One region of the Paenibacillus ihbetae genome, then DNA from elsewhere that is predicted to be linked to it. Evidence: riboswitches for the same ligand, from Rfam matches in the RefSeq annotation. Region 1 holds a riboswitch; the other holds the start of a gene.

What was found. Region 1 has a riboswitch for FMN ahead of BBD41_RS08385 (DMT family transporter). Riboswitches for the same ligand answer to the same signal wherever they lie in the genome.
Region 2: it holds a riboswitch for FMN, as region 1 does, so the genes downstream of both, ribD (bifunctional diaminohydroxyphosphoribosylaminopyrimidine deaminase/5-amino-6-(5-phosphoribosylamino)uracil reductase RibD) here and BBD41_RS08385 (DMT family transporter) in region 1, are expected to answer to the same signal.

Annotation. Positions count from the first base shown of each region.
Region 1 is NZ_CP016809.1:1,823,088-1,830,002, forward strand. It holds gene rlmD (23S rRNA (uracil(1939)-C(5))-methyltransferase RlmD) at 1-591, opposite strand, end outside; gene BBD41_RS08370 (sporulation protein) at 907-1,683, shown strand; gene BBD41_RS08375 (GntR family transcriptional regulator) at 1,753-2,427, opposite strand; gene BBD41_RS08380 (Nif3-like dinuclear metal center hexameric protein) at 2,521-3,321, opposite strand; gene BBD41_RS08385 (DMT family transporter) at 3,566-4,546, opposite strand; FMN riboswitch at 4,692-4,851, opposite strand; gene BBD41_RS08390 (hypothetical protein) at 5,095-5,304, opposite strand; gene BBD41_RS08395 (extracellular solute-binding protein) at 5,556-6,915, opposite strand, start outside.
Region 2 is NZ_CP016809.1:941,736-948,650, forward strand. It holds gene BBD41_RS04365 (segregation and condensation protein A) at 1-409, opposite strand, end outside; gene ribH (6,7-dimethyl-8-ribityllumazine synthase) at 461-928, opposite strand; gene BBD41_RS04375 (hypothetical protein) at 1,259-1,450, opposite strand; gene BBD41_RS04380 (bifunctional 3,4-dihydroxy-2-butanone-4-phosphate synthase/GTP cyclohydrolase II) at 1,478-2,719, opposite strand; gene ribE (riboflavin synthase) at 2,770-3,435, opposite strand; gene ribD (bifunctional diaminohydroxyphosphoribosylaminopyrimidine deaminase/5-amino-6-(5-phosphoribosylamino)uracil reductase RibD) at 3,463-4,566, opposite strand; FMN riboswitch at 4,827-4,977, opposite strand; gene BBD41_RS04395 (acyl-CoA thioesterase) at 5,191-5,595, shown strand; gene BBD41_RS04400 (peptidylprolyl isomerase) at 5,738-6,169, opposite strand; gene lysA (diaminopimelate decarboxylase) at 6,427-6,915, opposite strand, start outside.

The DNA of each region.
Region 1 (6,915 bases):
CAATCCGGCGTACCGGTTGAACGCCTCCCGGACGATATCGGTCTTCGCCGCAAGCTGGCCTTCATAGGATATGTGCTGGATTTGGCAGCCTCCGCATATCCCGAATACCGGGCAGGGCGGCTCGATCCGGTGAGGAGAACGCTTCTCCACCTCCAGCAGCTGGGCCTTGATGAATTTCGGCTGAACCTCTTGAACCTCCGCCTTGACGACTTCATCCGTGAGGGCGCCGTCAATAAAGACCGCCTTGCGGCGATAGTAGCCGACGCCTTCACCGTTGATGCCGAGCCGCTTGATCGTCACAATGATGATATCGCCGGACTTCAGCTCCTCCGCGGTCATGGTATTGGAAGGCGAGCGCCGTTGCTGGTTATATGAATGAGGAGCCTTCCCCGCTCCCGGATTCGGCCTTCTCTTGGAAGAAGCGGCCTTTTGACCTGTCATCGGCTTAGACTCCTCACGCGAATAGGCGGGCTTCCCGGAAGGCTTGGGACGGCTGGACGCCGCTGCTCCGTTCGGCTTGGCTCCTTCTCCCTTGCTGTGCTTGTGCTTGCTATTCTTGTTATTATGCGCAGAACGCTGTTGTTTGCTCATCTTACATACTCCATCCTTAAAGGTATCGACTTCACTATACCATGCGCCCTCCGCGAAAGCTAACTCCTGGCGGCAAGCCGCTGCATCTATGGAGATGAGAGGGATAGCAAGCCCTGTTGAGGATACATGTCGTCGCGGCGATCGCATGATGGGCCCCCCGCGAAGCGATCGGGTCGGAACGGCGAATCTGTGAGAGCACCATTTTAGATCCACCAAAAAATATTTTTTTGAAAATGCTCCGATACAAGAAACTTCCGGCCGTATTTGTCCGTATAAGCCAGTATTATACATCCTACTTTAAGGAGGACAACGTTCATGTCGTTTTTTAACAAAATTTTGGCCAGCGTCGGGATCGGCGCAGCGCAGATTGATACCCGCCTGGAGAAATCCTCATACTATCCGGGGGAGGAAGTAAGCGGGATCGTCTATATTCGGGGCGGTAATGTGGAACAGAAGGTGGACCGCATCTACCTCAAGGTAATGACCGAGTATATCCGCGAGCGGGATGACAGCAAATTCACGGAAACCTGCGTGCTGGCTAAGGTTAGCATTACCGACTCCCTGCTTGTGAAGGCAGGCGATGAACTGGAAATCCCGTTCTCCTTCCCGCTTCCGCTGGAAACGCCGCTCACGCTTTCCAGACAGCGGGTATGGGTTCACACCGGACTTGACATCGAAAATGCAATCGATCCGAAAGATTACGACTATATTGAGGTTACGCCGGGGCCGGAGGCAGCTGTTATATTCGACGCCGCTTCCGAGCTCGGGTTCCAGTTTAAAACGGCCTCCTGCGAATATCATTCCCGACTGGGACGCGGGGTTCCGTTCGTGCAGGAAATTGAATTCTACCCGGGCCGCGAATATGCAAGCCGGATGCGGGAGCTGGAGCTGATCCTGTATCCGCAGCGGGACGGGATATCGGTTCTGGTCGAAGTCGACCGTAAGGGAAGCGGTGTTTCAGGCTGGCTCGAGCGCTCGCTTGATATGGATGAGCGCCACAGCTGGTTGACGCTGAGCAGCGCGGATCTTCAAGAAGGACCGTCGCGCGTTGCGGATCTTCTCGATCAAGTCATTCAACGATCGATACGATAAGCCTGCTCATCAGGCTCAAGCAAACAAAGATGGCCTCTGCCGATAGAGGGGCCATCTTTTTTTCAGCTGTTATACGAAATATTGAGGGTACTTCTGGCGGAGCATGTCCTGCTCCACAACGACCAGGCGCAAATGGCCTTCCATAGTCTTCACGGCCTGCTCCGTCTCCCCGCTCACGATCAGCCGATAAATCTCCTTATGCTGGGCAATGATCGTCTCCCAGTTGGAGTCCATCGAGAGCCGCAGCAGACGCAGCCGATTGAAGTGGATATTGAGCTGCTGGAGCATTTTCCAGGTCCGCTCCTTCCCCGTGCCTGCGAACAAAATTTGGTGGAACTCTTCATCCAGCTCGAACAGCTTATACCGGTTGCGGTTGTCCGCGCTCACATCCTGCAGCGCAAGATTGGTCTCCAAGCGAAAACGATACTCCTCCGGGAAATGCTCGCAAGCCAGCGCAACGATCTCCTTCTCAATCTTCTCCCTGATAAACCGGCCCTCCTCCACATGCGCAAGGTTGATTCTGGACACAAGCGTCCCGCTCTGCGGAATGATATCCAGCAGCTCCTCCTCGGCAAGCTTCATGAAGGCTTCGCGGACCGGCGTTCGGCTGACCTGCAGCTCGTCGGCAATTTCCTTCTCCGATATTTTGGTGCCCGGCTCCAGATCGAGGCGCATAATACGGTCTTTTAATAGATGATACGAATAATCCCGGGTCGATCCTTTGATCCTTGGCCCTGTTGACATACGGTTACCTCTTTCTATCCATACTCTTTCTTGACATTCTCTCTCTCGATAACTTTTCAGATAAAGGGTACATCCCCCCGAAAAGACGTAAGACTAGACGATATGAATCAACGGACGTGCGGGCAGATAGTGAACGGGAATCTCCTGAAAATAATCCCGAAGCCGATCGGCAATCAGACGCATGCCCGGCTCCTCGCTAGCCCCATGCCCGAGCAGCATCAGCGTCTGGTCCCGTCCTTGCGCAGCCGCATCGGCGACGTATTCGGGCGTCTCCCACTCCGGTCCTTCGCCTGCAATCAGCATATCGAGCCCTTCGTGTTCAAAAAGCGGAATGACATGCTGCCCGCCTCCCCGATAGCCCACTGCGATTCCGATCCGTTTGCATACCGTGTCCAGGCTCCCCGCAGCGCGCACGTACGGCACATGAAGCCGGTCCTTGATATAATCCGCCATCCCTCGAACGGTCATCCCCTCCGGCAGAACCACAACGGCCGCTGTCGGCAAGTGCTTCTCGAGCAGGTCATTCCAGTCTAAGGCTTTAACCAGCCCATCGGTTATCACATCGGGCTCGGTCCGATGCGGAGCATCATGCAGCCGGTATATATTCATCCCTACGGAGTGAATGCGCTCCAGCTTGCCTTGCACGACCAGGCTGTCCCCCAACGGACCCGGCCCAGCTTCATGATGGCTGTAAAAGACGCCCTCATGCGTAATTAACAGATTCGCGCCCAGTTCCGCCGCCCGTACGATTACATCATGGGAAGCGATGAAAGCAACGGCAATTCCGCGCACGGCCGCGTCGCCATCCCCTGCCACGATTCCATCGACCGAAGCAGCCGGCGATCCGGCCTGCCCCATCAATCTATTCATGACATCTTGGACCTTTATAGTCATTGGCATACCTTCCACCTTTTCATACTAGTATGGCAGTTGGTTACCACTGTAATCGAGACTTGCTCCGATTTCAACAGTTTTTTGGCCGGATGTATGAAAAAAGCCTTCTCCCCGCAGGCTAGAAGCGAAGATAGCTCCGTTACCAAGGGAAAAAGGCTGTTAACGACGGTTATGAAATCATGCGGCATGGAAGTTTCACGCGGTGAAGCTTTAGACTATGAATTATTCAATATGAAGTCATTCATTACGATAGCGTCCGCTCCGACGATTCCGACTGTCTCGATATGACGAACAGAACGACCCAGATCAGCAGGAAGCCCAGCAGCTGGGCGCTTGTCACAACCTCCTGGAATACGATCCAGTTAATGAGCACGCCGACCATCGGGAAGCTCAGCTCGGCCAGCGTTGCGACGGAGGCCTTCGTAGTAGTCAGCCCTTTATAATACACCAGCAGGCTCAAGAGTCCCGGCAGCAGCGCCTGGCCGATCAGATTCAAGGATACCGCTGCAAAAGCGCCGGTACCGAATGCCGGCATATTCCATGCGGCTCCTTCGTTCCACGTCATGAAGGCCAGCAGTGGCAGCGCCAGCACGAAGCGCAGCGAGGTCACCGTCTCATACTTCAGCTTGCCGACCATCAGCCGTCCCATCACCGTCGAGCCGCCCCATAATGCGGCTGCGCCCAACGATAAGAGGCTTCCGATCTGCACGAACTCATTCCAGTGACCAATAGGCAGCGTCATGCCAAAGGTAAGCAGATAGGTGCCCGCCAGGGCAATAATAAGCAAAATGCCGAAGTGGCGGGGCAGCTTCTCCTTCAGAAGCAGGCTGGCGAGCATGATCGCAAACAGCGGCTGAAGCTTCTGCAGCAGCAGGACGGCGTTCAGGTTGCCGTTTGACAGGCTCATTGTGAACAGGATGGTGGCTAATGCGGAGCCGCCCCAGGAAATAAACAGCAGCGCTCCGACATGGCGCCAGCCGATGCCTCGCAATTCAACGCGGTTTCTCCACAAGACCGGGATGGCAATCAAGGAAATAGTGATGTGCTCGAGCAAAACAATCTGCGCCGACGTCAGGTTTTTCAGAAGAATGACTCTGAACAAGGGGTCCACGCCCCACAGGGCCGCTCCCAATACGACAAGCCAAAATCCTCCCCGCATTCGGCCCCTTGCTTGCACGCCGGATTCGTAAGGCTTGACCTTGACACCGGTATTTACGTTATCCATCTCTAGCTCTCTCCTCATCCTGAATACGGAGGTCTTACCAGCAGAAAGCCCCCGCTTGCCGAGCAGGTCGGCGTAAACGGGGGCTGATCAAATAAGCCTGCTATCGCGAGATTTTTTTCGACAAAAAATCCATAGCAAACCAAGCTTTGATCTTCTCCCATCCGGACTATACCGTCGGCCTTGGAATTGCACCAAGTCAGTCGCGATTACATGCCTCGAAGGCCATGTTATCGCGAGTCGCGGGCTAAGCTTCGAATCGAAGCATCACCGCCGGTCAGGAATTTCACCTTACCCCGAAGATCCATATTCATGTTTTATTTTTTGATAATACTGCAACGAGATTAAACCAAGGTAATCCTAGTGAAGTTGTATGGTATGGAAATTATACCATGAATGTTTTCATGAAAACACATTTTTCTTTCAAATTAAACAGATTTATTTTTGTTCGCTAACAATTATACAGCAAGTGTGGAATAGTTACCACAATATTTTTTTACCATATTCCAACTCCATCCTTTATTAATGGACAGCTCTTTCCCGATGACCCCCTAATCAAACACGCCGAAATGTCTCATCGTCGCGACCGTGATCAGGATAAACCAGCGAATCACTGTAAAAGCCCAAAAAATGAGTATCGCTGTGAACAGCAATTCCACCATCCGCTCGATCCTTGGAAAGCGTCCGTACCTGCGCCTCGGCCTGAATATCCATTCCGCTACCCCTCTTGGAATCTTCTTCATGGATACCTTCCGCTCCATCGCTAAACAGCCCCCTCTTAAACCATCATCATAACTCCCGCCAATGATGACATGTGCTGCGCGCAACGACTTGCGGGTCAACATCTTTTCATAAATATTACCATTCCATATGGAGAAAATCACCAGCAAAAATCACGGCGCGGCGTCTCTTTACAGGGATAACAGAACAGCCCGCTCATAAGGGATATTCCCTTGAGCGGGCTGCTCATGCTTGCACAATAGAATAGCTTATAACCTAAACCAACTGCTTGTTACTCCGCCTGATAGCGGTCGTATGCCGCCTGATACACTCGCATGTATTCCTCCAGGCCCATCTTGTTCAGCGTGTTCACATACTCGTCCCACTGGTCGAAGGATGCGGAGCCATTGACGAACTTCGCCTCCATCTCGGTAACATAATCCTGAATATCCTTGCCGATCGAGGACATGATATCCGTCTCTTCCAGCGTAAAGTTGAAGTTATACAGAATTTCCTTCACTGCATAAGGCTCCGCCTTCTCGGCTGCCGCCATCGCGCTCGGAAGCGTCTCGGAGCCCTTGAACCAGCTCTCCCGTACCAGGCCCGGATAGCTGCCGCCAAGCCATGTAAAGTACTTCGCCAGCGCCTGGTCCTGTGTCAAGCCGTCTGGATTTTCGGTAATTTCCTTTACATATTCAAGCTGACCGTCGGCGTTCTTCGTGTAGGTCTCGCCTTCTTTACCCATGAAGTAGAACTGCGCTCCCTCATCGCCATAGAAGTAATCCATCCAGCGAATCGTCGCCTCCGGATTCGGGTTCTTGTCCGTGATCGCAAATGCCCCTACGTGGACCATCGGCACCTTCACGTGGGAGTACAGCTGATCGCCGTGAGGTCCTTTGAGCGCGCCGAGACCGATATATTCCTTGCGTCCCATGACAGTTTCCGGATTCGGCACGACGGTAGCTCCGAGCAAGCCTTCCTGCCCTTTCGCGTTCAATGCGCCGCCCTCAATCGTGAAGATCTCTTTATCCAGCAGCCCTTCCTTATACAGCTTGTTCATGAACTCCAGCATTTCCTTGTATTTCGGCTCCGCCTTCGTAAACCGCAGCTTGCCTGTTTCCGGATCGACATCGACGAACTTATGGCCAAGCCCGCTCGTTCCGAGTCCCCAGGAGCCCTTCAAATGGTCGACGAGACCGGTGATGCCCGTTGCAGAGTATGGAATCTCGTCATGCTTGCCGTTACCGTTGAGGTCGGTTTCCTTAACCGCCTTCAGATAGGCGTAGAACTCCTCGGTAGTCTTCGGCTCCTCCATCCCGAGCTTATCCAGCCATTCCTGATTGATCCACAGCGGCGTTCCGATCAGCATCGAGAGCAGCTCCGGATCGTAGAAGGAGGGCAGGGAATAAATGTTGCCGTCCGGCATCGTCAAGCCCTTGCGGATATCCGGGTACTGCTCCATCAGCTTCTTGAAGTTCGGCGCATATTTATCGATCAGGTCATTCAGCGGAATGAAGACGCCTTGCTCGCCGTAGCGCGTCAGCTCAGCCGATCCTACCCGGGCGGAGTAGAACACGTCCGGATAATCCCCGCCGGCAAGCGCCAGATTCCGCTTCTCCGTCAGCGTCTCGAACGGGACAAGGTTGAACGTG
Region 2 (6,915 bases), 880 kb from region 1:
CCTCTTTCGAGTAAATCATGCTCCGCTCCCATTCTCTCTCGTGCAGATGCCGAGCAATTCCCTTATATTTACGATATTCGATCAGCCGCTGAACGAGCTCCGCTCTCGGATCCACGTCTTCCTCTTCGTAAAAATCAAACTCGTCCATCTCGATAACCGGAGGCTTTGGAAGCAGCAGCTTCGATTTAATAGACAGCAGCGTCGCCGCCATCACCAGAAATTCACTTGTAATTTCAAGCTCCAATTCCTGCATGTTGTGCAGATAGGCCATGTATTGTTCGGTAATCTCGCTGACGGGGATATCCTGGATGTCGATTTCCGCTCTATCAATGAGGTGAAGCAGCAGATCGAGCGGTCCTTCAAACGTCTCCAGCTTATATAATACGCTCACGGTGAATCCTCCCGCCATAAAAATAAAATGCAGTGCCCTGATGAAAAAGAGCACTACATTAAATAAGCACTATTTTAAGCTTTTCGTCAAGTTTGCCATTTCGATCGCCGCCATCGCGGAATCCCAGCCTTTGTTGCCAGCCTTCGTTCCGGCGCGCTCGACCGCCTGCTCGATGTTCTCCGTCGTCACGACGCCGAAGATGGTTGGCACGCCGGTCTTCAGGTTGATGGCCGACACGCCCTTCGCGACTTCATTGCAGACGTAATCGTAGTGGGTTGTCGATCCGCGGATGACGGTGCCCAAGGTGATGATCGCATCGTATTTGCCGCTTTCCGCCATTTTTTGGGCGATCAGCGGAATTTCGAATGCGCCCGGCACCCAAGCTACATCCACTTCATCATCCTGCACGCCGTGGCGCTTCAACGCGTCGAGCGCGCCGCTCAGCAGCTTGCTGGTAATAAATTCATTAAACCGTCCGACCACGATTCCGTATTTCAAGCCTTCCGATACTAAGTTGCCTTCAAAAATGTTTGCCATGGTTATGGACATCCTTTCAAATGGGAGTATTGTTATTGTTGATGCATGCTGCACTTTTGCGCTCGATGAGCGCTCGTTGATGCCTATCGATTTCTGTCCGCTGCGCGTCGGATGCAGCTTCCGATCGCTGTTGTCACCGGATTCCCTGAACGACTCATATACAAGGTAGGAATCCGGCGGCAAAGGCGAACGCTTCGCTTCTTCTGCTGCATTCCGCCGCTCCGCTAGGTCCATTCTGGTAGCAAATGCGGGCTGACTCTTCGAGCTAGTCGGCGTTTGCGAATGCATCATGGACCATTACGCTTGCGGAGTTGGGGATTCGTGCCCACCCTAAATTGGTGGGCGCATTTTGAATTGTCCGCTGCGCACCGGATGCAGGTCGCCTGCTTCGATGCTATTTCCCTGTCCGCCGCGCCTCGGATGCAGCTTCCGATCGCTGTTGCCACCGGATTCCCTGAACGACTCATTTACAAGGTAGGAATCCGGCGGCAAAGGGCGAACGCTTCGGTTCTTCTGCTGCATTCCGCCGCTCCGCTGGGGCATTTCCCTTTAAGAATTGGCGCTCTCGTTCTGCTCCAAATCGTCGAACTTCAGCATATGCCCTAGCTTAGCCTGCTTGGTATGCAGGTACCCGGTATTGTCCTCGTTCTCCGGCATTTGGATCGGCACCCGCTCCACAACCTCAAGCCCATATCCCTCAAGGCCCTTGATCTTCCGCGGGTTGTTGGTAAGCAATCGGATCTTCCGGATGCCGAGATCCTTCAAAATTTGCGCGCCGATGCCGTAATCTCTCAAATCCGCCGGGAAGCCCAGCTTCAGGTTGGCATCGACCGTATCGAGGCCCTCCTCCTGCAGCTTATAAGCCTTCAGCTTGTTGATCAAGCCGATGCCCCGGCCCTCTTGGCGCATGTACAGCAGTACGCCGTTGCCGGCCTCCTCAATCTGCCGCAGCGCTGCCTCGAACTGCGGGCCGCAGTCGCAGCGGTGGGAGTGGAAAACATCGCCGGTCAAGCATTCGGAATGGACCCGAACCAGCACCGGCTCATCGCCGTTGATCTCTCCTTTGACCAAAGCCACATGCTCTTTGTTGTCGACGTCGTTCGTGTAAGCCACGGCCTGGAATACCCCGTAATCCGTCGGCATCCGCACCGCCACTTCCCGGTGCACCAGCTTCTCCTTCTCATTGCGGTAATGAATCAGATCCTTGATGCTGATCAGCTTCATCCCGTGTTTCTTCGATATTTCGATCAGATCCGGCAAGCGCGCCATGGTTCCGTCTTCCTTGATGACTTCGCAGATGACACCGGCAGGATAAGAGCCGCATAGTTTCGCGAGATCGACAGCCGCCTCCGTGTGACCTGCCCGGCGAAGGACGCCCCCTTCTTTGGCAATCAACGGAAACATATGGCCCGGCCTGCGGAAATCCGCTGCGGTCGCATCCGGATCCATAATGCCGCGAACCGTTACGGAGCGCTCATAGGCCGAAATGCCGGTTGTCGTATCTTTATGGTCAATGGAGACGGTGAAGGCCGTTCCGTGATAGTCCGTATTTTGGCTTACCATCGGTTTCAGATCCAGCTCCTGAGCCCGCGACTGCGTCATCGGGAGACACACCAGCCCACGCCCTTCCGTAATCATGAAATTGATCACCTCGGGGGTTGCCTTGTCGGCCAGAGCGATAAAATCCCCTTCATTCTCGCGGTCCTCATCGTCAACGACGATAACGATCTTCCCTTCCTTTAAATCCTGCAATGCCTCTTCTATGGGATGAAAAGAAAATCGTTCTTCCATTCCTACTCCTCCTTCTCGTAAATCCGGTTCGGGTCCGTCGGATGCTCGAATCAAGCAAAGCCGTGCTCGGCTAAATAATCCCGGCTGATCCCCGCTTTGCTCCTTCTTGAGCTGTTTCCGTCGCTGCCGTAATTCAGCAGATGCTCTACGTATTTGCCCAAAATGTCGCACTCGATGTTAATCGTGTCTCCCGGTCCCTTATAAGCCAGTACCGTTTCGGCAAGCGTGTGGGGAATGATGGAGACGGTAAAGGAATGCTCCGTCGTTCGAACGACGGTCAGACTGATTCCATCCAGCGTTACGGACCCTTTCGGAAGGATATATTTGAACACATCGTCGTCCGACGGGGCAATTTCATAGACGACCGCATTCTGGTCGGATCTCACGCTTCGAATCACGCCGACCCCGTCCACATGGCCCTGTACAATATGACCGCCGAATCGTCCGCCGGCTGCCATGGCCCGTTCCAGATTGACTTTGCTGCCCGGTTGAAGCTGCTTCAGGTTCGTGTTTCGATACGTTTCCGGCATGACATCCACGGTAAAGCTGTCTTTGTCGATCGTTGTCGCAGTCAAGCAAACACCATTGACGGCGACACTGTCACCAAGCTTTAGATCATCCAGGATCTTCCTTGCCGAAATGCTGAGCACCATCGCTTCACCTTGGCGGCCGATTCGTCTCATCTCGCCGATCTCTTCAATCAGCCCTGTAAACATATCCTGTCCCTCCTTTCATTCAATCGTTTACGACTTCCATACCGGCTGGCCGGTCACATAAATATTGTCGCCAAGTCTTTGGGTCTCAAGTCCTGTCAGCTCAATCGCTTCGCTCATCAACTCAAACCCGCTGAACATATAGTTTCCCGGTGCATCGTACCCTCCAATAATCTTCGGGGCAATGAATTGGATAATGCGATCCACCAGTTTGTTTTCCAGCAAGCTTCCGCTTAAGGTGCCTCCTCCTTCAACAAGAATGGAGGCGATGCCCATGCGACCAAGCTCCATAAGCGCAGCCTTCAGGTCGACTCTAGGGCCAGGGCCACAGACCAGAATTTGCACTCCCTGTCCTTCCAGCGCGCTCCGTTTCGCGTTGTCGGCCAGCTCCGTCGTCAGCACCACTGTTTTGGCGGCGCCATCACGCGCTACCCGACTATCCAAAGGGATGCGAAGCTGCGAGTCCACGATAATTCGTACAGGCTGGAGACCGTCTACGCGGAGTCTCGTCGTCAGCGCTGGGTCGTCCGCAATCACGGTGGCCACTCCTACCATGATCCCCTGGTGACGATGCCGGAGGGAGTGCACCAGCTCACGGGACTCCTCATTGGATATCCATTTGCTGTCACCGGTCTTTGAGGCGATTTTCCCGTCCAGCGTACTGGCTGTTTTTAAGGTGATAAAAGGCAGTCCGGTCGTAATGAACTTGTTGAAGGCTTCATTCAACCGGATCGCACGCTCTTCGAGGACGCCGGTCGTTACTTCAATGCCCGCAGCCCGCAGCATCTGCAGCCCACGGCCGGCAACCAGCGGATTGGGATCCTGGCAGGCGACGACGACACGCTTAACGCCTTCCGCTATGAGTCTTTCGCTGCATGGGGGAGTTGCCCCGTAATGGCTGCAGGGCTCAAGGGTCACGTATACGGTGCTTCCCGCAGCCTTGCTTCCGGCCATATTCAATGCATGGACCTCAGCATGCGGCATTCCCCGCTCCAGATGGGTCCCGACGCCCGCAAGGGCTCCGTCCTTCACGACGACGCAGCCTACGACCGGGTTTATGCCGGTCTGCCCTTGAGCCCGTTCCGCCATATCCAGTGCAAGCGACATATAAAATTCATCGTTGATGATCTCCATGACCCCCATGCCCCTTTCCAGAATAAAAAAGCCCTGTTTTCGGATTAGCATTCATCCAAAACAGGGCGTAATAAACCAGTTCACTTTACGACATCATAAATAACCGTTCGTTCCGAGATTCTCATACAACGACCAAAGAAGCGGCATTAACCTATACACACCCGCTCCGAACATCGTCATATGTGAAAAACTCCACATAACGCATGACATCAGAAAGCTAAGACAAGAGATACCTATGGTAAGTGCTCTCAAGTCCACTTTCGTTCCTTCTCCCATCCAGACTATACTGTCGGTCCCGGAATTTCACCAGGTCCACCGCATACGATACGTATCCGGGTCACGGACTAAGACGCAGCCGGAGCTGCGATCATCACCGCCGGTAGGGAATTTCACCCTGCCCCGAAGGATTCATATGAAATTAGCTGTTACTTACGATGAATCTTAACACTCCAAAGACGAAAATGCAAGATAAATAACTCACTTTTATTTAGTCAGTAACTTTTCCGCTGCATTTTTTTATCCCTGTTCCTGTCCCGGAAGGAAATTGCTGCGCTCAAGGAGAACCCAATAATGCTGAAGAAAAACCAAGTACGTATTTGTATCGTGGTAAAGGAGATCAAGCAAATGAAAACGTCGCTTAACATCATCGTAAGACCGACGGAAATCGATGTGAACGGTCATGTCAATAACGCCAAATACCTGGAGTACCTGGAATGGGGAAGAGAAGAATGGTACGAGGCGGGAAATCTGCACTACGATGTGCTGAAAGAACTGGGTGTGCAGACCGTCACGGTCAACATTAATATTAATTACAGGAAGGAATGCAGACAGGGAGAGCGGCTGACCATCACAACCGAGTCCCACAAGCTTGGAAGCAGCAGCCTGGTGCTCCTGCAGCAGATCCATAACGCTGACGGCGAGCTTTGCGCCGATGCCGCTGTAACGATCGTGACGATCGATATTCACTCCCGCAAGAGCCGGCCTGTTCCGGATGAATTACGGGCGTTGTTTCAACGAGCCTCGACATAATTTTGGAATAACCAGCCATTACACGGGTTTAGCCCAGTTAAACCGCCGACTATCGACGGCTACAAGCTTCGCCTATGGCTTTACCCGACCGCATAAAAAACAGGCCTCCGCAAGGGAGGCCTGTCCATCCAATACTTACATATTACGCTTCGAATACTTCGACCTTTTCCATTTTGTCACGGCCTTTAAAAGCATCGATGTGCTCCATGCCTTCAACCACCTTGCCGAATACGGTATGCTGTCCGTCCAGGTGAGGCTGCGGCTCATAGCATACATAGAACTGGCTTCCGCCCGTATTGCGTCCGGCATGCGCCATAGCCAAGCTTCCACGCTCATGCTTGTTCGGGTTGATCTCGCAATCGATCGTGTAGCCCGGTCCGCCTGTACCTGTTCCGTTCGGGCAGCCGCCTTGAGCAACGAAGCCCGGAATGACACGGTGGAATACTAGACCGTTATAGAAGCCGGAATTCGCGAGCTTCTCAAAATTTGCAACCGTGTTCGGTGCATCCTTTTCAAACAGATCGAGCAGTACCTCTTTACCGTTTTCCAATGTAATTCTCGCTTTTTTTGCCATATCGAATATCTCCTTTCGATGTACATTCCCTAAGATACGCATTTCATAAAACATGCAACTTCTAGTTTACTATGAAATAACTTGGGACGCAAAATGAACCTGCATCTTGCAGCGTCCATCCATCGTCCCGTGAAGACCCGGCAGTCCTTAAAAAAGCCCGGCCAAACCGATCGTACCGGCATGGCGGGCTTTGCACAGGAATCGTCGGCTGTTGATTCACACCCTGTAAGGTGCAATTTGTGCCGATGGAAACGACTTTAGCTTGTAACGGTTTCTTTAGCGATCCGCGCAGGAACGACGTCATTGCTGATAATATCCTGAAGCGACTCGCGTCGAACGACAAGCCGGCTCTGGCCATCCTTAACAAAAACGACGGCAGGTCTGCGGATCCGGTTGTAGTTGCTAGCCATGGAATAGTTGTACGCGCCCGTGCAGGATACGGCCAGCAGGTCTCCCGTGTTGACCTTAGGCAGATCCAGGTCCCAGATCAGCATGTCGCCGCTCTCGCAGCACTTGCCGGCAATCGAAACCGTCTCCTCCGGCTTCTCGTTGGCACGGTTGGCCAGCATGGCTTCATATTTCGATTCGTATAGGGCCGGTCTCGGGTTATCAGTCATCCCGCCGTCTACGGCAACGTATTTCCGTACCCCCGGAATGTCTTTGCTGGTGCCTACTGTATACAGCGTGGTGCCTGCCTCACCCACGATGCTGCGGCCAGGCTCTACCCAAATCTCTGGCAGCTCGCT